One region of the Rhizobium sp. BR 317 genome, then DNA from elsewhere that is predicted to be linked to it. Evidence: predicted binding sites of a transcription regulator. Region 1 holds the regulator's gene; each other region holds the start of a gene.

The links. Region 1 encodes PhoB, which activates phosphate uptake and scavenging genes when phosphate is short. Its sites were predicted from a motif close to TGTCATNNANCTGTCAT; they were not measured.
Region 2: the regulator PhoB is predicted to act here: its motif matches at 3,520-3,536, upstream of QD357_RS01035 (esterase-like activity of phytase family protein).
Region 3: the regulator PhoB is predicted to act here: its motif matches at 2,660-2,676, upstream of QD357_RS02790 (UDP-2,3-diacylglucosamine diphosphatase).
Region 4: the regulator PhoB is predicted to act here: its motif matches at 2,090-2,106, upstream of QD357_RS01420 (toxic anion resistance protein).

Annotation. Positions count from the first base shown of each region.
Region 1 is NZ_JARWLB010000007.1:125,362-130,233, forward strand. It holds gene argF (ornithine carbamoyltransferase) at 1-158, opposite strand, end outside; gene QD357_RS13345 (aspartate aminotransferase family protein) at 232-1,431, opposite strand; gene QD357_RS13350 (GcrA family cell cycle regulator) at 1,857-2,381, shown strand; gene phoB (phosphate regulon transcriptional regulator PhoB) at 2,470-3,153, opposite strand; gene phoU (phosphate signaling complex protein PhoU) at 3,186-3,899, opposite strand; gene pstB (phosphate ABC transporter ATP-binding protein PstB) at 3,952-4,767, opposite strand; gene pstA (phosphate ABC transporter permease PstA) at 4,782-4,872, opposite strand, start outside.
Region 2 is NZ_JARWLB010000001.1:215,921-221,625, forward strand. It holds gene recG (ATP-dependent DNA helicase RecG) at 1-1,819, shown strand, start outside; gene QD357_RS01035 (esterase-like activity of phytase family protein) at 1,862-3,358, opposite strand; gene QD357_RS01040 (DUF502 domain-containing protein) at 3,589-4,293, opposite strand; gene glmS (glutamine--fructose-6-phosphate transaminase (isomerizing)) at 4,469-5,705, opposite strand, start outside.
Region 3 is NZ_JARWLB010000002.1:40,989-46,693, reverse strand. It holds gene QD357_RS02800 (NADP-dependent malic enzyme) at 1-1,637, opposite strand, end outside; gene QD357_RS02795 (glycerophosphodiester phosphodiesterase) at 1,874-2,629, shown strand; gene QD357_RS02790 (UDP-2,3-diacylglucosamine diphosphatase) at 2,742-3,548, shown strand; gene QD357_RS02785 (MFS transporter) at 3,714-4,934, shown strand; gene QD357_RS02780 (ABC transporter permease) at 5,089-5,705, shown strand, end outside.
Region 4 is NZ_JARWLB010000001.1:300,049-305,753, forward strand. It holds gene QD357_RS01415 (substrate-binding domain-containing protein) at 1-834, opposite strand, end outside; gene QD357_RS01420 (toxic anion resistance protein) at 840-1,919, opposite strand; gene QD357_RS01425 (cell envelope integrity EipB family protein) at 2,143-2,967, opposite strand; gene QD357_RS01430 (RidA family protein) at 3,200-3,667, shown strand; gene QD357_RS01435 (glycerophosphodiester phosphodiesterase) at 3,667-4,398, shown strand; gene QD357_RS01440 (GNAT family N-acetyltransferase) at 4,411-5,598, shown strand; gene QD357_RS01445 (HIT family protein) at 5,640-5,705, shown strand, end outside.

The DNA.
Region 1 (4,872 bases):
GGCTTCTCGAAGATCATCGCCAGCATCTTGCCGGCCAGCGGCTTGTCGGCCGCACCTGCCTTCAGCGCCTGCTTTCGCACGATGGCATCGTCAATGATGCTGCGCAGATCGGCAGCCGCGACGGCCGAGAGATCGAGAAAGTGTTTCGGTGAAGCCATGTCCCTACCTGTACTCCAGAAATGATAACGCCCGCTGTGAGGGCAAAAACGCCCCGATCAGCAGGCGTTGAACTCAAGCCGACTTCTTGACGCGGGCGGCGCGCAGAGATTCTGCAGCGCGTTCGATACGGACAAGGCCTTCGCGCGCCTCCTCGGCCGTGACCACCAGCGGCGGCAGCAGACGGATGACGTTGTCGCCGGCCGGCACACCCAGCAGATGTTCGGCGCGGATCGCCTGCAGTAGATCCGACTGCGGAATGGCAGCCTTGATGCCGAGCAGCAGCCCCTCGCCGCGGACATCCTCGATAATATCCGGAAAACGATCCTTGAGCGAGGCCAGACCCTGGCGGAAGACCAAGGCCACATCGCGCACATGCTGCAGGAAGCCATCCGACAGCACGACATCGAGCACGGCGTTGCCGACCGCCATGGCGAGCGGATTGCCGCCATAGGTCGAGCCATGCGTGCCCGCCTTCATGCCCGAGGCCGCCTCCGCGGTCGCAAGGCAGGCGCCGAGCGGAAAGCCACCGCCGATGCCCTTGGCGACAGCCATGATATCCGGCGTGATGCCGGCCCATTCATGGGCGAAGAGCTTGCCGGTGCGACCGACGCCACTCTGAACCTCGTCGAGGACCAGAAGCAGGCCATGCTCGTCGCAGATCTGACGCAGGCCGCGCAGGAACTCGTTGGTCGCCGGGCGGATACCGCCCTCGCCCTGCACCGGCTCGATCAGGATCGCAGCCGTAGCACCGGTAATCTCGGCACGCACGGCGTCGAGATCGCCGAAAGGCACCTGGTCGAAGCCGGGGGCCTTCGGGCCGAAACCTTCCAGGTATTTCTCCTGGCCGCCGGCAGCGATCGTCGCGATCGTGCGGCCATGGAAGGCGCCTTCGAAGGTGATGATATGGTATCTGTCGGGATGCCCCTTGAAGAACTGGTAGCGACGCGCCGTCTTGATGGCGCATTCCAGAGCCTCGGCTCCGGAATTGGTGAAGAACACCTTGTCGGCGAAGGTGGCGTCCGTCAGCCGCTTCGACAATTTCTCCTGGCCCGGCACCTCATAGAGGTTGGACAGGTGCCAGACCTTGTCAGCCTGCGACTTCAACTCTGCAACCAGATGGGGATGAGCGTGGCCAAGCGAATTCACCGCAACGCCGGCGGCAAAATCGAGGTAGCGCTCGCCGGTCTCCGTGATCAGCCACACGCCCTCGCCTCGCTCGAACCGCAGCGGAGCACGCATGTAGGTGTCATAAAGCGGCGCGGTTTCAGCCATGGCGCATTCTCCTCGATCACAACCTTTAGGGCCTGTCGTTTCCTTCGTGTGAAACGGGCCCCGGAAAATCAAAAATGCCGCCTTTCGGCGGCCTGAGCACTATTGATGTTTTGCACTGCGATGTCAACAAAACTGGCGATTTAGCAGGTGCGGCAGAGCGCCTCCGGAGGGAGGCCATCTCTTCGACAAGTTATATTGCATAAATGCCACTCACGTATAGCAAGTTGGGGAAAACCTCGAAATCGATTCCTCAAGAATCCCGCGACTCTTGTCACGGAGTCAGCCTCACACTAGGTTAAAAACCAATTACTAGACTGCATGCGGCGGAACTAGTCACCACAATTTTAAAGCGTTTCACGCCTCGACCCAATGCGAGGCAATGGTGAGGGATTCTGCCATCAGAAACGCGACAGCGGAGACAGGGCATGAATTGGACAGACGAACGCGTCGAGAAGCTGAAAAAGCTGTGGTCCGAAGGTTTGAGCGCCAGCCAGATCGCGGCACAGCTCGGTGGTGTCAGCCGTAATGCCGTCATCGGCAAAGTGCATCGCTTGAGCCTGCCAGGCCGAGCGAAGGCCGGTGGCGCAGCAACCGCAGCTCGAGCGCCGAAGCGCAATACCTCGGCCCCACGGGCGCCGAATTACGCCTCGCGCGTTGCAACCCGCACGGTTACCCGCCAGCAGGGTGCGACGATGCTCAAGGAAGAGGTCGAGATCGATACGGTCCACGAGATCGAATATCGCCCGGCCACCAATGTGGTCGTTCCGATCTCGCGCCGCCTCGGCCTGACGGAACTCACCGAACGCACCTGCAAGTGGCCGGTCGGCGACCCGCTGAAGGATGATTTTCACTTCTGCGGCAACGACAGCCCGGACTCCTCGCCCTACTGCACCTACCACCAGCGGCTGGCTTACCAGCCCGTGCATGAGCGGCGCCGGGCGGCACACTGAGCCATATCAACCATATGAAAAACGGGCCGAAAGGCCCGTTTTCTGTTTCCGCCGCCATGTTGGAGGACGGCCCGCCGGGTTTCCCCGATCAGGCCTCCATAGAATAACCCGCGCCGCGAACGGTGCGGATGACATCCTGCATATTGGAGAAATTCAGCGCTTTGCGCAGACGGCCGACATGCACGTCGACGGTGCGTTCGTCGACATAGATATCGTGCCCCCACACGCCGTCGAGCAACTGAGAGCGCGAGAAGACACGGCCGGGCGATGACATCAGGAATTCCAGCAGGCGGAATTCCGTCGGCCCCAACCGCACTTCACGGCTCTTGCGGTGGACGCGATGGGTCTCGCGGTCCAGTTCGATATCGCCACAGCGCAGGACCGTGGACAGAACCTCCGGGCGGGCTCGGCGCAGCATTGCCTTGACGCGGGCCATCAGCTCCGGCGTCGAGAACGGCTTGACGACATAGTKGTCCGCGCCGGTGGAAAGGCCGCGCACGCGCTCGCTTTCCTCGCCGCGAGCGGTGAGCATGATGATCGGCAGGCGCTCCGTCTCCGGCCGCATACGCAGCCGACGGCAGAGCTCGATGCCGGACACGCCMGGGAGCATCCAATCGAGGATCAGAAGATCGGGGATGCGCTCCTGGAGGCGCAGCTCGGCTTCGTCGCCTCTCAGGATAGTGTCGACCTCGAAGCCTTCCGCCTCGAGATTATAGCGCAGCAGAACGCTTAGCGCTTCCTCGTCTTCTACAACAGCTACTCTCGGAACCATGCGCCTCTGGTCTCCTTCTCTTGGCGTCTACTTTATTCCGTCACTGCACCGACGGTGTTGGCGGTATCGTCCTTCGGGCGCTCGCCTTCGGGCTGGGCACCGGTCGCCATGTAATAGATCGTCTCGGCGATGTTGGTGGCATGGTCGCCGATGCGCTCGATGTTCTTGGCGCAGAAAAGAAGATGCGTGCAGGTGGTGATGTTGCGCGGATCTTCCATCATGTAGGTCAGCATCTCGCGGAAGAGCGAGGTGTACATGGCGTCGATTTCCTCATCGCGCTCGCGGATCGACACGGCCTTGTCGGGCGAACGGGTCGAGTAGACGTCGAGCACTTCCTTGAGCTGGACGAGCGCCAGTTCGGAGAGGTGTTCGATGCCGCGGGCGAGACGCCGCGGAACGCCGGTGCCCTGCACGGCGATGACGCGCTTTGCGGTGTTCTTGCCGAGATCGCCAACGCGTTCCAGATCGGAAGCGATGCGGATGGAGCCCATGATTTCACGAAGGTCGGCAGCCATCGGCTGGCGGCGGGCGATGGTGACGATCGCCTTGTCGCCGACTTCGCGCTCGGCGTGGTCGAGAATGACGTCGTCGGAGATGACCTTCTGCGCCAGAGCGGCATCGCCGTTGACCAGCGCGCGGACGCTGTCGCTGACCATCTGCTCCGCCAGGCCGCCCATTTCGGAAATGCGGCGCGTCAGGAACTTCAGGTCCTCGTCATAAGCAGAGAGAATGTGTGTAGAGACCATTTTTCTATCCTCAAGGTGAAAGGTGCGAAGGGAACCGCGCGGGGGAGCATCATCAGCCAAAACGGCCCATGATGTAATCCTGCGTGCGGAAATCATCGGGATTGGTGAACATCTTATCGGTATCGTTCTCCTCGACCAGATGGCCGAGATGAAACATTGCGGTACGCTGCGAAACGCGGGCTGCTTGCTGCATGGAATGCGTCACGATGACGATCGTGAAGTTTTCCCGAAGCTCATGAATGAGTTCCTCGACTTTGGCGGTGGCAATCGGATCGAGCGCCGAACACGGCTCGTCCATGAGAATGACCTCCGGACTGACAGCGACGGCACGGGCGATGCAAAGGCGCTGCTGCTGGCCGCCGGAGAGGCTGGTCCCTGCCTCAAAAAGCCGGTCCTTCACCTCGCCCCACAGCCCGGCCTTCTGAAGGCTGGTTTCGACGATATGGTCGAGATCGGTCTTGGACCGATGCAGGCCATGGATACGCGGGCCATAGGCGACATTCTCGTATATCGACTTCGGGAACGGATTGGGCTTCTGGAACACCATTCCGACGCGGGCGCGCAGCTCAACAACGTCGATGCTGTTGTCGTATATATCCTGATCGTCGAGCGTGATCTTGCCGGTGACGCGGCAGGTGTCGATCGTATCGTTCATGCGATTGAGGCAACGCAGGAAAGTGGACTTGCCGCAGCCGGAAGGACCGATCAGCGCGGTGACCGTGTTGGCGCGGATGTTCAGGTCGACATCGAACAGCGCACGCTTGTCGCCGTAATAGACCGAGACAGCCTGGCCGATCATCTTATAGGGGATCGTCATCATCTTCCTGGCCAGTGCTTTTTCGCTCGCGGCTTCCGTCATCATGTTCATTCCATCGCCTCCTGTCACCAGCGCCGCTCAAAGCGACGGCGCAGCAGGATGGCGCCGATGTTCATCGCAACGAGGAAGAAGAGCAGGACGATGATGGCCCCGGAG
Region 2 (5,705 bases), on a different contig from region 1:
TGACGAAACCGGCGAACTCGGTCTGGTATTCTTCCGCGGCAAGGCGCAATGGCTGGAAAAGCAACTGCCGATCGATGAAGTAGTGACCGTCAGCGGCAAGGTCGACTGGTTCAACGGCCGGCCGTCGATGGTGCATCCGGACTACATCATGCGCGAAAGCGAGGCGGAGAACCTGCCGTTGGTCGAGCCGGTCTATCCCCTTACCGCCGGGCTCTCGCCGAAATTCCTGCGCAAGACCATCGAAGCGGCCACAACGCGCATACCGGAACTGCCGGAATGGGACGATGCGGCGCTCACACAGAAGCAAGGCTTTCCCTCGATTTCAGACGGCTTCCACATGCTGCATGCGCCGCGGGATGCTGCCGATATCGATCCGCAGGCGCCAGCCCGCCGCAGGCTTGCCTATGACGAATTCCTGGCTGGGCAGTTGTCGCTGTCGCTTGTGCGCCAGCGTCTGCGCAAGGTTGCCGGCCAGCCCGTGCGTCCTACGGGAACAATCAGCCGGAACATATTGGAATCCCTTCCCTTCTCCATGACGAACAGTCAGAAGGAAGCCGTGGCCGATATTCTCAAGGACATGGCGGGCACGGAGCGCATGCTCCGGCTCCTGCAGGGCGATGTCGGCGCCGGCAAGACGCTGGTGGCATTGATGGCGATTGCCGCGGTCATCGAAAGCGGCGGCCAGGCGGTGTTGATGGCGCCGACCGAAATCCTGGCGCGACAACATCATGCGACGATCTCGAAATTTGCCGCCAGTGCCAATCTTACCGTCGAAGTGCTGACGGGCCGTACCAAAGGCCGCGAGCGCGACGCCATCCTGGAACGCATCGCGTCCGGCGAAGCGCAGATCGTCATCGGCACGCACGCGCTGTTTCAGGATAGCGTGAGCTACGCCAATCTCATGCTGGCCGTCGTCGACGAGCAGCACCGTTTCGGCGTGCACCAGCGCTTGCGGCTGACGGCGAAGGGCATCTCGCCGCATATGCTGGTCATGACCGCCACGCCGATCCCACGCACACTGGTACTTGCCGCCTTCGGCGATATGGACGTTTCCAAGCTCACCGAGAAGCCCGCCGGCCGCAAGCCGATCCAGACGATCACCATTCCGACCGAGCGAACCGGCGATATCGTTGCACGGTTGAAGAGCGCTTTGTCCGAAGGCAAAAAAGCCTATTGGATATGCCCACTTGTCGAGGAAACCGAAGAATCTGATTTAATGTCGGTCGAAGAACGGCATGCGAGCTTGACCAAGGCGCTGGGGCCTGGGATCGGGCTCATTCACGGCCGCATGAGCGGACCGGAAAAAGATGCCGTGATGATGGCGTTCAAGAATGGAGATATCCGCCTGCTGGTCGCCACAACGGTGGTCGAGGTCGGCGTCGATGTGCCGGACGCGACGATCATGGTGATCGAGCATGCCGAGCGTTTCGGTCTGGCGCAGTTGCACCAGTTGCGCGGGCGCGTCGGACGTGGCGACGAGGCGTCCACCTGCATCCTGCTCTATAAGGGCCCGTTGGGTGAAACTGGTCATGCCCGGCTGTCGATCATGCGCGACACCGAGGACGGTTTCCGCATTGCCGAGGAGGATCTGAAGCTGCGTGGTGAGGGCGAGTTGCTCGGCACGCGCCAGTCCGGAACGCCCGGCTTCCGCATCGCCAGCCTCGAGGCCCATGCCGATCTCCTGGAAATCGCCCGCAAGGACGCCGCCTATCTGATCGAGCGCGATCCGGAGCTGACGGGTGAGCGTGGCATGGCTGTGCGTACCCTGCTCTATCTCTTCCGCCGCGACGAGGCGATCCGTTTTCTGAGAGCGGGATAGGTGGATGGACGCGGCAATCGCGTCCATCCAAATCATAGGCCGTTACTTGGCCGAAAGGCCGGGGATCGTGACCTGGAACACCTGGAACATGGTGTCGACATCAGCTCCACCATCGCCCTTATAGGCCGCGCCAACCTGGAAACCGTCCTGGGTCAGGAAGTCGTTGTCGTTGGCGACGAACAGGAAGTAATCGTCCGGCAGTTTCGGATCCATGACGCTCAGGAGCGACATGGCTTCCCACTTTTCGGAGAGATTGTTGCGATCGTTCGGCGCACCATTGTGGAGGCCGAAGCGAGCGAGATCGGCGCTGTCGTTGATGTCGATGAACTGGCTCACAGCCGCCGGCTTCACCGAGGGATCGACGACACCCTTGGGAGCGACCGGCTTATCGGCATCGAATGCCGTGCCGTGAATATCGGTTGCGGCTGAGACATCGACAATGTCGATGCTGCGATAGAGCGACTTATCGCCCTTCACGCCGTAGCCGTTGTTGCTGTCGCGGGCCAGCATGAGGAAGGTCTGCGGCGAGAGAGCCACGATTTCGCTCTGGGCGGCGACGGCCGTCTTGCCCTTGGCGTCGGTGAAGACCGGCAGCGGCACGACATATTCATGCACCAGCTTCAAATGGGCCAGATCGGTGGCATCGTAGACCAAAGTGCGGGTGTTCTGGCGCGTCGAGCTGGAATCGCCGCCATCCTGGCGGGTTGCGGACTGCAGCACGGCAATCAGGAACTTGCCGTCCGGCGTCAGGGACATGCCTTCTAGGCCCTGATTGTTCTGGCGGCCGCTGGTCGGATCCTTCGGGTCCGGAGCGGATTCGCCAGGACCGGGATTGTTGGAGGCGAAGTTGACGGCACCATTGCGCATCGGCAGCAGCGCAGTCGGCGGCGGGGTTGCGGCCATCATGCGGCCATCGGCGGCGAAGCGATAGATATAGGGGCCATACTCATCGCTGATGAACATGGTGCCATCGGGCAGTCGGGCGACGGCTTCGGTATCGAGCGAAATCTTGCCGTTCGGCGCTTGAGGCAGCAGCGGCATGCCATCAGCCGGCTGACGGGTGCCGTTAGCCGGATCGAGACCGGTCGTGTCGGCGCCCTTGTTGTCGGTCAGCAGCACGGTGTCGGCGAGCTTGGCATCGACGCCAGACTGTTCCTTGCCGACCGGCGGTGTTGCGCCCGGAGCAACCGGCGTCAACTGGACATCGATGGTGTTGAGACGCGGGCGATAGTCGGTCGTGCCGACAGCATTGTAGCCGCGGTCGGGCAATAGCCACAGCGAACCTTTGTAGGAACCATCGGCATTGCGCACCCAGCTCTTGGTGTCGATGGACATACCCGAACCGGAGCCGAAGGTCTCGCCGAACTTGTCGCGCAGATTGGCCGGGATACGGCCAACGGCGACGCGGCCCTTGTTGACCAACATGACGCCGCCGACGGCGACGGAGCTATCGGCGAGGGCAGCGATCGGCGCGGAGAAAACAAAAGTGGCGAGCGCTGCGGAGAGCAGCGGCAATGTCATTGAACGCACGTTTTTCAAGGCAATATCCTCCTGATGAAAAAGCCCTTTTTGCTGGAACGGCATTCACCTTCAGACACGGCCAAAGCCGTGTCGAACGATGCATCCGGTTCTAGTGATCCGGACTTCGACAATGAGGTGCGCCCCGATTGCCTTTCCGGCAGACGGTCTAAGACGGCAACATGATAAGGACATGACAACTCGCCCCAAACGCGTGGGCGAGAGAGGAAGAGATCAGAAAAAGCGTAGTTCTAAGACAGCGTTTTTACGGGGACAGGCGCCGGCGGCGGCAGTTCCTTGCCGATCAGCTTTTCCCGATATTCCGGCGAAACCAGGCCGCCGGAGATCAGCAGTTTGGCGCCATCTTCCGGGCTCATGTCGAGGATCGTGATTTTTTCACGCGGCACGAAAACCAGGAAGCCGGCTGTCGGGACGGGCGTCGGCGGCAGGAAAACGGCCACCATGTCATGCCCCATGGCGTTGAACCTCGAAGCGATCTCACCTTTGGCGTCGGTCGAGATGAACACCATCGACCAGAGGCCGGGGCTCGGATATTCGATGAGGCCGACCTTCTTGAAAGACGTGCCCTGCTCCTTCAGCACGCTTTCGAAAATCTGCTTCACGCTCTTGTAGATGGTTCGCACCAGCGGCACGCGCTGCACGATCGATTCGCCGAAGCGGACGATGCTCTGACCGATCAGGTTTTTGGCGAGGAAACCGACGATCGTGATGAAGATCATAGCGATCACTAGGCCAGTGCCGGGAACGGCGAAATTCAGATAGCTCTCGGGATCGTAGCGCGCCGGAATATAGGGCCTGACCCAGCTATCTGCCCAGTGGACCACCGACCAGGTGAGCCAGAGCGTAATGGCGATTGGCGCGCAGATAATCAGGCCCGCCAGGAAATTGTTTCTGATCCGCGTTGCCACAGACACTTTGATGGGTCTATCCGTCATTCGCCGTTCGAAAACTCCGTTCCGTCGCCACCGCTAACCGGCAAATTCCCCCACCATCTCCTATGTGAAACGTGCCAGAAATCGGCACGTAGCACAACCCGCCAGTCACGTCATCGGCGGGATCAGAGCCCCGTTCACGACGACGTTATTTTAGGAAAACAGCGGGGAATGCAGCCTATTCCACCGTCACCGACTTGGCCAGATTACGCGGCTGATCGACGTCCGTGCCCATGAAGACAGCGGTGTGATAGGCGAGCAATTGGATCGGCAGCGAGAAGATCATCGGCGCGATGATTTCATCGACAATAGGCAGGGTAATCGTCGCCATGGTCGGCAGGGTAGAAGCCGCTGCCCCCGCCTCGTCGGTGATGAAGATGATGCGGCCGCCGCGCGCCGCTACTTCCTGCATATTGGAGACGGTCTTATCGAAGAAGCGGTCGTAGGGAGCGATGACGATAACAGGCATGTTCTCGTCGATCAGCGCGATCGGACCGTGCTTCAACTCACCGGCGGCATAGCCTTCGGCGTGGATGTAGGAGATTTCCTTGAGCTTCAGCGCACCTTCCATGGCCAGCGGGAAGCTGGTGCCACGGCCGAGATAAAGCACATCCTTGAATTTGGAGATCTCGCGGGCAAGGCTTTCCATCTGCGGCTGGATGATATTCAGCACCCGGGCCATGATGCGCGGCATCTCGACGAGATGGCCCACCATCGCCTGTTCATCCTCGGCGCTGACCGTACCACGCGCTTTGCCGGCGCCGATTGCCAGAGACGCCAGGACTGCAAGTTGGCAGGTGAAGGCCTTGGTCGAGGCAACGCCGATTTCGGGGCCGGCCATGATCGGGAAGACGGCATCGGATTCGCGCGCGATGGTCGATTCCTTGACATTGACGACGGCACCAATCTTCAGGCCATTGTCCCTGCAGTAGCGCAGCGACGCCAGCGTATCGGCCGTTTCGCCGGACTGCGAGATGAACAGCGCGGCTTGCGATGGCAAGAGCGGCATCTCGCGATAGCGGAATTCGGAGGCGACATCGATCTCGACCGGCAGACGGGCATAGCGCTCGAACCAATATTTGCCGATCAGGCCGGCGAGATAGGCCGTGCCGCAGGCTGAGATCGCGAGGCTGGATACGGCGTTGAAATCGATCGACGACGCATTCGGGTGCACCCGATGGCTGCCAAAATCGACATAATGGCTGAGCGCGTGAGAGATCACCTCCGGCTGCTCGTAAATTTCCTTTTCCATGAAGTGGCGATGATTGCCCTTGTCGACAACATAGGCGGTCGCCTGCGATATCTGCCGAACGCGGTTGACCTCCCGGCCGCTGAAGTCGACGACCGTGGCGCCAGCGCGGGTGATGATCGCGCAGTCGCCATCGACCAGATAGGTGATCTCGTTGGTAAAGGGC
Region 3 (5,705 bases), on a different contig from region 1:
CGCACGATCGTTCGCGCTGCTTCCGGAATGACACCGCTGCGGCCGACCAGCGAGAAATAGAGCTCGACATATTCGCGGAAGCGCGGATCGTCTTCCGGATTGATGACGGCGAAATCGGTATTCGGCCGGATCTTCAAGCCATAGCGCTTCAGGCGGGTCTCGATAACGGACGGACGTCCGATCAGGATCGGAACCGCAGTGCCTTCTTCAAGAAGAACCTGGGCAGCGCGCAGCACGCGCTCATCCTCGCCTTCGGAGAAGACGACGCGCTTGCGCTCCGCGGTTTTGGCTGCGGCGAAAATCGGCTTCATGATGAAGCCGGAGCGGAAGACGAAGCGGTTGAGTTCGTCCATATAGGCGTCGAAATCGGCAATCGGGCGCAGGGCCACACCGCTTTCGGCCGCGGCTCTCGCAACGGCGGGCGCAATGCGCAGGATCAGACGCGGGTCGAAGGGCGAGGGGATCAGGTAATTCGGCCCGAAGACCGGCGTTTCGCCGGTATAGGCGCGTGCGGCAACATCGGACGGCTCCTCGCGGGCAAGCGACGCGATGGCGCGCACTGCGGCCATCTTCATTTCCTCGTTGATCGTCTTGGCGCCGCAGTCGAGCGCGCCCCGGAAGATATAGGGGAAACAGAGGACGTTGTTGACCTGGTTCGGAAAGTCCGAACGGCCGGTGCAGATCATCGCGTCCGGTCGGGCGGCACGGGCGAGATCCGGCATGATTTCTGGTGTCGGATTGGCGAGCGCCATGATCAGCGGCTTCTCCGCCATCTGCTCCAACAGCTCAGGCTTCAATACGCCGGCGGCAGAGAGGCCGAGAAAAACATCGGCGCCGGGGATCGACTCGGCAAGCACGCGCTTATCGCTCTTCTGGGCATAAACGGACTTCCATTCGTCCATCAGCTCGGTACGGCCTTCATAGACGAGGCCTTCGATATCGTGGACCCAGATGTTTTCACGCTTGGCGCCGAGGATGACCAGCAGGTTGAGGCAGGCAAGCGCCGCCGCGCCGGCGCCCGAAGCAACGATCTTGACGTCTTCGATCTTCTTGCCGGCCAATTCAAGCCCGTTGAGAATAGCGGCGGCAACGATGATGGCGGTACCGTGCTGATCGTCGTGGAATACCGGGATCTCCATCTTTTCGCGCAGACGACGTTCGACGTCGAAGCACTCGGGCGCCTTGATGTCTTCCAGATTGATGCCGCCGAAGGTCGGCTCCAGCGCGGAAATCGCGCTGACCATCTCATCGACGGTGGGTGCGGCAACTTCGATGTCGAAGACATCGATGCCGGCGAATTTCTTGAAGAGTACAGCCTTGCCTTCCATTACGGGCTTGGAGGCAAGCGGACCGATATTGCCGAGACCGAGGACGGCCGAACCGTTGGAGATGACCGCGACGAGATTGCCGCGCGAGGTGTAGTCGAAGGCCGTTTCCGKATTGTCGCGGATGGCAAGGCAGGGCGCGGCAACGCCGGGAGAATAGGCAAGCGCCAGGTCGCGTTGGTTGCCGAGCGGCTTCGTCGCCTGGATTTCCAGCTTGCCGGGACGGGGATAGCGATGAAAGAAGAGAGCCTGGTCGTCGAGATTGCCACTCGCCATGTTCTTGGCTGCCTTCGATGTGTCGTGCGTATCCATTACGCTCCTCCATTCCTGCTTGCGCGCTCGCGTTTGATTCCCCCTGCATACATCAATCACCCAGGGTGCACAGTATGCAATTGACGCGGACAGAAGGTTTTTTGTCGCGTCGTTTTCAGAATTGTTTTTCCGGTCCGCAAACGCTGACTTCCGGACCCGATGGTAAGCGAAGGGCGAAAATGCGTCACATGGGGGTCACGGCGCTGGCCTATGAGGGCAAAAACGGAGGAACGCTCATGACCCTCATCGCTTCCCACCGCGGCGGTACGCATCTGTGGCCTGAAAACACCCGGCTCGCCTTTTCCGAAACCGCCAAGCTCGATGTCGATCTCGTCGAATTCGATGTGCACCAGACGCGTGACAACAAGCTTGTCATCCATCACGACGCGTTGATCGACCGCATGACGGATGGCAAGGGCGCGATCGCCGATTTCAGCTATGACGAACTGATGCGCCATATCGTCATCGGCAGTGGCGGCGAGACCATTCCGACACTTGCCCAGACCATCGATATCTTCGGGCCGTCCGCGGTCGACCTTCGCTTGGAGATCAAGGCGAGGCCGGACGGAAAACCCTATGAAGGCATGGAAGGCCGTATTGCGGACGAGCTGTTGGCGACCGACATGCTGCAGCGGACAATGGTGACCAGTTTCGCGCTCCCGCGCCTGGAGGTTTTCAGCGTCGCGCTGGAGGAGCGTGGCCTGAATGCCGGCGAACTTCTGGGCCTTATCTTTCTCTGTTCGCCCTTGATGGTCGCGCAAATCGGCTGGAGAGGCGTCATTGCCGCACTCGGCCGGTTTGGCGTCCGCGAGATTGCCTTGCGGGCCGAGTCCATCGATGCCGAAGTAACGGAGTTCTTTCGGAAAAACGGCGTGACGGTGCACGGCTGGGCGGCTCACACCAGCGAGGCAGCAAAGGCGATGTTTCGCCTCGGTGTCGCAAGTTTCACAACCGATCGCCCAGATCTCGCCATAGCTGCAAAGCGCGGCTGATCTTGCGCGATAGTCCTATCGCACAGGATTTGTCATCATCCTGAAACACGAGTCTGGTTTTGGAATAGCCAACGTAGGATAGGGCACGGACATAGAGTTCGTGAATGAAAACATGAATGTCAGGCGGTTTCGAACGCTATTCATTTCTGACGTGCACCTCGGCTCGAAAGCAGCCAAGGCGGACTATCTGATCGATTTTCTGCGCCATCACGAAGCGGACACCATCTTTCTTGTCGGCGACATCGTCGACGGCTGGCGGCTGAAGCGCACCTGGTACTGGCCGCAGGATTGCAACGACGTGGTGCAGAAGCTGCTGCGTAAAGCGCGCAAGGGCACCCGCATCGTCTATATCCCCGGCAATCACGACGAATTCCTGCGCGATTTCCCCGGCATGCATTTCGGCGGCATCGAAGTGGCGCAGCGGGCGATCCACGAGACCGCTGACGGCAAGAAATACCTCGTCCTGCACGGCGACGAATTCGACGTCGTCGTCCGCAACGCGCGTCTGCTCGCCTATCTCGGCGATTGGGCTTACGATATGGCGATCCTCATCAATGTCGGCCTCGCCGCGGTTCGCCGCCGCCTGAACATGCCCTATTGGTCGTTCTCGGCCTGGGCGAAGCTTCAGGTCAAGCATGCGGTCAACTTCATCGGCGAGTTCCAGCGCGTTGTGGTCGAAGAGGCCAAGCGCAACGATGCCGACGGCGTCATCTGCGGCCACATCCATCACGCCATCATCGAGGATTTCGATGGCATCCGGTATATCAACACCGGCGACTGGGTCGAAAGCTGCACGGCGATCGCCGAGCATGAAGACGGCACTTTCGAGCTGATCACCTGGCAGACGATCACCGAGGTACAGCCGGTCGGCGCCGCCATCGAGGATCTGTCGGAAACCCTTGGGGTGCGGGCGGCATAATATGCGCCGCTCACGCATCCGATAACGCGCCGTCACATTTTTTGATCGTCGTTATCTGATTGCAGCCTCATATTTTCCCTGAAACGTTTCGATCGGGCTATTTCTCGCCATAGTCGTATTCACGATGGAGTGATAGGGAGCAATCAGTTTCCCTTCAGGTCTGTCATGATTCCCGCGACAAAATCTCTCCAGGGCGAGGGCGCTCCTCCGCATTTTCGTTTGCGCACCGCCTTGTCCTATTGTGCTCCGTTGCTCGTCAACGGGATCGCCTTGCCGTTTTTCCCCGTCTGGCTGGCGGGACTGAATTTCGGTGACCGCGAGATCGGTCTCATCCTCGCTGTACCGATGGTGGTTCGCGTTCTTGTCGTGCCCATTGTCGGCATCCTGGCCGATCGCGTCGAGGAACGTGCGAATGTGTTGTTCTGGTCGGGCGCACTGTCGCTGCTGACGGCGATCGCGCTTTACTGGACAAGCGATTTCTGGCCGGTTCTGCTGGTCTACGGCATTCAGGGGGCGACATACGCGCCTTACTTACCCGTCGTGGAATCGATCGCCATTTCCGGCGTGCGGCGCTGGCGTTTCGATTATGGCTCGATGCGCGTATGGGGATCGATTGCTTTCATCTTCTCGACCCTTATCGGCGGTCAGATGATCCAGAAATGGGGTGGCAGCATGGTTCTGCCCAGCATGGTCGGCGGCTTTTTCCTGACGACGGTGATGGCCTTCTTCTGTCCGCGCATTGGACCGACACGCCGGCGCAATCAGCCGATCAACCTGCAGGCGCCGACCGGCGGCGGGCTGCGCTCACCGCAGTTGTTGATCACCATGATCGGTGTGTCGGTGCAGCAGTCCAGCCATGCCGTGCTGTATACCTTCGCGTCGATCTATTGGCGGACGCTCGGTTTTTCCGGCACGCAGATCGCCGTCCTCTGGAGCATAGGGGTCGCGGCGGAGGTCATGGTCTTCTTCATGTCGAAGATGCTGAGCCGTCGTTTCAGCGCCTGGACGCTGATTTTCTTCGGCTCAAGCATGTGTGTCCTGCGCTGGATATTGTTTCCGATCAACTTCGGTTTCATCGGCTATTTCGTGCTGCAGTGCTTTCATTCCTGCACCTATGCCTGCGTCCATACCGGCATTCAGCGCCGTATCGTCGCCTCGGTGCAGGAAGCCCAGGAGGCTTCCGCCCAGGGCTCTTATTTCTTTTATAACGGCATGTTTCTCGGGCTTATGACGCTTGCTTCCGGCTATCTCTACGCGTGGCTCGGTGTTTCCAGCTATTATGTCATGGCCGGTGTTGCAGCTTTCGGCCTCGCCATGGTGGTGCTTGCCCGCAATCTTCAGCCCCACAGTTCCGGGTTTGGCGAAAGGGCGGGCGAGGCCTCCTGAAGGCGGGCAAAACGAATTCATTTGGATATCAAAATGCTATGGCATATTTTGACATCGGCGCGGCATGGAAATCGCCTATGCACTCGGATATTAACCATTACCGTCGAGCTGGGATTCCTGAGTCGGCGATTGTGACGCAAGATCTGAAAGACGCATGAGTTTGAAAGCAGCCGAACAAAGCCCCGATGCACCGAGGATCGATGACGAGCCTGATGGCAACGGGCATCGCTATCGGCTGGAAGGCAATTGGCGTAGTGCCAATGTGCACGGCGTGTTGCGGCAGATCGATCAGCTTACGAAACAGCATGGCGGCGATCATGTGGTGATCGATCTCTCTGATCTCTCCGATGTCGACACCGCGGGGGCGCTGCTGATCCGTCGCCTGAAGGAGAGCCAGGAAGCGCACGGCGTTACGGTCAGCATCGACGGCTCCAATCCCCATATCGATGAGCTGCTTACCGCCTTTACCGAAGACCCGAACCAGGAGGCGGCGGAGCCCAAGCCAAAGAAATCGCTCGCGGAACGGATTTTCGCACCGATCGGCGAAAGCGTTTACGAGATATGGGGCAATCTCGTCGCGGCCATGTACATACTCGGTTCGGCGGTGCGCGGCGCGCAGCTCAAGTTCGGGCGCGGCAGCGGTGTTTCGCCGGCTTCGATCGTCAATCAGATCGACCATATGGCGGTGCGCGCCGTGCCGATCATCCTGCTGATGTCCTTTCTGATCGGTGCGATCATCGCGCAGCAAGGCGCATTCCAGCTTCGCTATTT
Region 4 (5,705 bases), on a different contig from region 1:
GACCAGTTCGTTGAAGAAAGTTTCGACCTCGGGTCCTCGTCCGTGATCGATGAAGCCGATCGGTGAGTCCGCGATCGCCACGCCATCGGCCGGATAGATCGCATAAAGCGGCTCCTTGCCCATGCCGATAAGCTTGTCGTTGGTCTCCTTCAGCACCGCCTCGTAGTTCCACATGGCATCGTAGAGCGTGCCCTGGCCAGCAGAATCCGTATAGAGGTCCGCGAGCCAGCCGGAGGAACCCGACGAGCGTTCGACCCCGGCAAGCAGCGCCCTGACGGTACCCTGAACCTCCGGCTTGTCGAGATCGCCCGGCTCGATGACAGGCTTGTTGCCGAGCGCGCTGGAGAGCATGGCGAGATAGGCGCTGGCGCCCGAATTGGACTGGGTTGCCGAGGTCATGAGAAATTTCAGCGAGCCGTTTTTCACCGCCGCCAAGATGTCCTTCATGAACACAGGCTTGCCGATCCAGCCGAGCGCCTGCGCCTTCGATTTGCGCACGCCGAGGATAACGGGCGTCTGCGCCACCGAGGTCAGCGTCTTCACGCGGCGTTTGGTGTCGAACATATCGACCCAGACGCTCGATGCCGGCCAGACGGCGTCCTGCTCGACGCCAGTTTCGCTCTGCAGCGCCAGCCCGATATCCAGCGTGCCTTCGTAGGTGAAGCTGCAGGTGGCGTTCTTCTGTTTGCAGAATTCTTCGACGATCGGCTGGATAACCGTGTTTTCCGAGCCGGAGACGATCGAGAACTTCGGACCTTTGCCGCCGGCATCGCAGCCCGCCAAGGCGAGCGCCGCCGTCAGCGCCAGGCCGGTGAGAAGTGTGCGGATCATCATGCCGCTCATCGTGCCTCGATCATCGCCTTTTTGAGTTCGACGGTCATTCTCTCCATTTGCTGCTCGGCCTCGGCCCGCTTCCTGCGGCCTTCTTCCTGCACCTTCAGGACACCGCCGATCGTATCGATCAGGTCGCGGTTGGCGGCGGCGAGCGTATCGATATCGACGATACCGCGCTGCGATTGCTGTTCGATGGCAATCGCCTGGTCCTTCATCATCTCGGATGCCTGGCGGATCATCTCGTTGGTGGCGTCAGTCACCGTCTTCTGCAATTCGAGCGCCGATTTCTGCCGCGACAGCCCGAGCAGGATCACCATCTTCTGCTTCCAGGCCGGCACCGTCAGCGCCGATGTCGCCTGCAGATTCTCGATCAGCGTTTCGTCGCCGGCCTGCACGATGCGGATCTGCGGCAATTGCTGAATGCCGAGCTGGCGGGCCTGCTGCAGGTAGAATACCCGCTTCTCCAGCCTGTCGAGGGCCTGCAGGCTGTCCTGATAGGTCTGCGCCTCCAGCATGCCGCCGCCGGGATTGGCAGCCGCGGCATCAGCAGCGCTTTTCAGCTTCGGCAGTTCGACACTGCGGAAATGCTCTGCAAACGTCTTGCCCGCCTGCACGTAGGCGTCGAGCTGCAGGATCGACCGCTTTGTCTCCTCATGGAGATCATCGAGAAGTGCGATGTCGCGGCGCAGCGTATCCTTGTGCCGGTCGAGCTCGAGACCGATGCGATCGATCTGGCCGGCCACATCCTCGAACTCCTCCTTGAAGCGTTCCAACCTCGCCTTGAAGGACGAGAAAATCTTGGAAAGAAAGCCCTCATCCTTCAGCGATGCCGGGTCGAGCTTCTTCGACTTGATGATGATATCGGTCAGCAGCTTGCCGACCTCACCAAGATCGCGATTGCGGACCTCGCGGAGAATCCGGTCGGAATAGTCGGAGACGGACTGCTGGGCACGGTCCCCATAGACCGAAATACCGGCGCGGTCGTTCAAATCGATGGTATCGCCGATGCGGGCAATTTCCGCCGGATCGGCCGTGACAACCGGCAAAGCAGCGTTAGAGGCAGGGGCGAGATCGGTATTGGCCATAGGTCGTGCTTTCTCGTCTATCAACACGGGACCTGTCTGCGGAAGCCTGCCGATTATTCCCACAATAAGCGACGCGGCCCGCATGGCCCGCTACAATTCCAGATCGGCACAGCGGGACATGAGACTCACTCACGGGCGTGCCGGATGCACCCCAGAATAGTGAAGCTTCGAATACAATTTTATGACGAAGATTTTGCCCTGTGGCTTGGCGCCGTGGCCAAGCCTATTGGCAGGCCTTGGTGTCGAGCACTTCAAGCTTGGAAAGCTTGCCGGTCAGCACGAAGTCACCATAGTCCATGGTGAGGTCGCGGGTGATGCCGTTTTCATAGAGCTTGAACGACATGCGATAGACCGGGATGGCGTCGCCCTTGGATTTGTCGTTGAAATAGGCAACGGTCACCGGCCAGAACGGTGTTTTCGCGAACATACCGGCCTTGTCGGCATCGGGATCGTCGGTGGCGGGCGTCGACTGCTTGCCGACGACGGTTGTTGCGATCAACGACTTGTCGCCATCGTCGGAGCCGTCGAAAACCTCGGCTTCGAAGAAATTCCTGCCGAGCTTCGCATTATGAATGATGTCGAGCATATGTTCTGTCGGAAAGCGGCTCTGAATGAGCTCGACCTGCTTGGCCTGCGGCTGGGTCAAATCGACCTTGATGCCCTTCTGGTCGTCCGCCGCCGCACCACGCACGTCCTTATCGAGCTGGTCGTCCGTATAGGATTTGGTCTCGAAGCGGAAAACGCGCTTGGTGAGATCCTCGAATGTGGTCGTCTGCTGATCGCTGACGCGTGTCGTGTCACCCGTGTCGATCTGCGTGACGAAGCGGAAATTGGTGGTGAAACCGGTGCAATCGGAGCCGTCGAACTCATAGACCATACGGCCGAACATGCCGGCGATACCAGACCGGTCGGAAGCGTCCTTCAGTTCGAGATCATAGACGGCGCGATGCGCGATCAACCCGCTTGGACCTGCCGCCATGGCGGATGCGCCCAGAGACGCGACGCCTAAACTCGAAACAACAACGGCGGCAAGACTCGAGCGGAACATTCATTATCTCCTGTTGGACTCGCACGCGATGCTATAAGAACGCTTCGGCTAGAGTGAGGCGGACCGTCATCAATTCGTCATCTCACTCTGCCTTTTGATTTGGCGTGATCTCGTCCAAGATCGCTTCTGGTATTTCGGGATCGTGCTTAAATCGAGGCTGCCTTTCCCGGCAAAGGGAATCTAAGCTTGATGCCGGATTTTTGAAGATTTTACAACAAAACGGGAGATGAAAATGTCCGACGCCATCGAGAGCCGTCTGAAGGAGCTTGGCATCGTCCTGCCGCAGGCTGCCGCGCCAGCCGCCAACTATGTGCCCTATGTCATCAGCGGCAATCTTCTTTATCTGTCCGGGCAGTTGCCGATGGAAAACGGCAAGCTTGGTGTCACCGGCCTCCTCGGTAGGGATGTCGACGTTGCCGGCGGCCAACGCGCTGCCGAGCTTTGCGCCATCAATATTCTCGCCCAGGCAAAGGCAGCCCTGGACGGCGATCTCGGCCGCATCAAGCGCATCATCAAGCTGAACGGCTTCGTCGCCTCGGCACCCGAATTCGTCGAACAACATCTTGTGATCAACGGTGCCTCCAATCTTCTGGCAAATGTACTTGGCGACGCTGGCAAGCATGCGCGCGCTGCGGTCGGCATGGCAGCACTGCCGCTGAATGCCGCCGTCGAAATCGATGCCATCATGGAAATTGCATAATGAGCAAGATTGCCTGGCTTACCGAACGTCCTGTCGCCCATCGCGGCTTTCACGACATGAACAAGCAGGTTTGGGAAAACACCTTGTCGGCTTTTGGCCGCGCGATCGAGGCGGGTTTTTCCATCGAATGCGATCTCCATTACGCCGCCGACGGCGTTCCGGTCGTCTTTCACGATGACGATCTGCAGCGCGTCTGCAATCTTCCCGGCCAGCTTCGTGACCGGACCTCGGCCGAACTCGGCCTGCTCTCGGTCGGCGGCACCAACGACAAGGTCCCGACGCTGAAACAGCTCCTCAAGCTCTGCGACGGCAAGGTGCCGTTGGTGCTGGAGCTGAAGGGCCGCGAAGGTGACGATGAGGGCTTTGCGGAATCCGTGCTGGAAGTCCTGGAGGGCTATAACGGTCATGTCGCGCTGATGAGCTTCGACCATTGGCTGCTCAAGGACCTGAAGGCGCTCAACGCGCCCTACCCTGTCGGCCTGACGGCGGATGGAAATGAGCCCGAGACATTTTTTAAGCATGACGAAGCCATGCAGCTTGGGCTAGACTTCATCTCGTATTTCTATGGCCACCTGCCGAACCCCTTCATCACGGCGCAGCGCCAGCGCGGCATCCCGGTCATCACCTGGACCGTGCGCGACGAAGCGGCCCGCAAACACACATTTGCCAACGCAGATCAAATGACCTTCGAAGGGTTCGACCCAAGGGAGAGCCCTGCCTTTCCTTCCTAACAGACGAATTTGATGACAGACGAATTATCCATTCGAGTCGAGCGTTCTTTCAAAAACATTGCTCCGGAGGGCTGGTCCAAGCTCGCCGGGGCGTCGAGGACGGGTACGGTGCGGCCGTATAATCCGTTTGTCTCGCATGCCTTTTTGTCATCCCTGGAGGAGTCGGGCTCCGCCACCGACAAGACCGGCTGGCTCGGCAATCACCTGTTGCTCGAAACCGACAGCGGCGAATTGATCGGCGCCGTCCCCGGTTATCTCAAGAATCATAGCCAGGGTGAATATGTCTTCGATCACGGCTGGGCCGATGCCTTCGAGCGCGCGGGCGGCCGTTATTATCCGAAGCTGCAGTGCTCCATTCCCTTCACGCCGGCAACCGGCCCGCGCCTGCTTGTAGCCGAGGGACAGGATCGCGATGTGATTCAGCCGGCGCTGGCCGAAAGCCTGAAGGAGGTGACCCGGCAGCTCGGCGTCTCCTCCGCCCACATCACCTTCCTTCCGGAAGACGAGATTTCCGTCTTCGAAGGCGATGGCTACCTGCATCGTACCGACCAGCAGTTCCATTTCATCAATGATGGTTATCCCAACCATGACGCCTTCCTTGAAACACTGGCGTCGCGCAAGCGCAAGGCGCTGAAAAAGGAGCGTCGCGCCGCCCTTGAAGGCGGCATCAGCATCGACTGGCTAACGGGTAGCGATCTCACCGAGCGTATCTGGGACCAGTTCTTCGCTTTCTATATGGATACCGGCAGCCGCAAATGGGGCCGGCCCTATCTCACCCGCAAGTTCTACTCGCTGATCGGCGAGCGGATGGCCGACGATATCCTGCTGGTGATGGCCAAGCGCGAGGGCCGCTATATCGCCGGCGCCATCAACTTCATCGGCGGCGAAACGCTCTATGGGCGGCACTGGGGATGCGTCGAAGATCATCCCTACCTGCACTTCGAAGTCTGCTATCATCAGGCGATCGATTTCGCGCTGGCCAAGGGGCTGAAGCGCGTCGAAGCCGGCGCGCAGGGCGAACACAAGCTCGCCCGCGGCTATCTGCCGGTCATCACGCATTCGGCGCATTATATCGGCCATCAAGGCTTGCGCCGCGCCGTTGCCGACTATCTCAGACACGAGCGCGAGCAAGTTGAGGAGATGAGTGAGATCCTGGCCGAGCACAGCCCCTTCCGCAAAGGCGAGCGGCAAGATATCTAGCTGCTCTGGACAATTATAATCGGAAGACGAGGAGACCCTGGATGACCAGCCCCGCCTATGACCCCAACAATATTTTCGCAAAGATCCTGAAAGGCGAGATCCCGTCC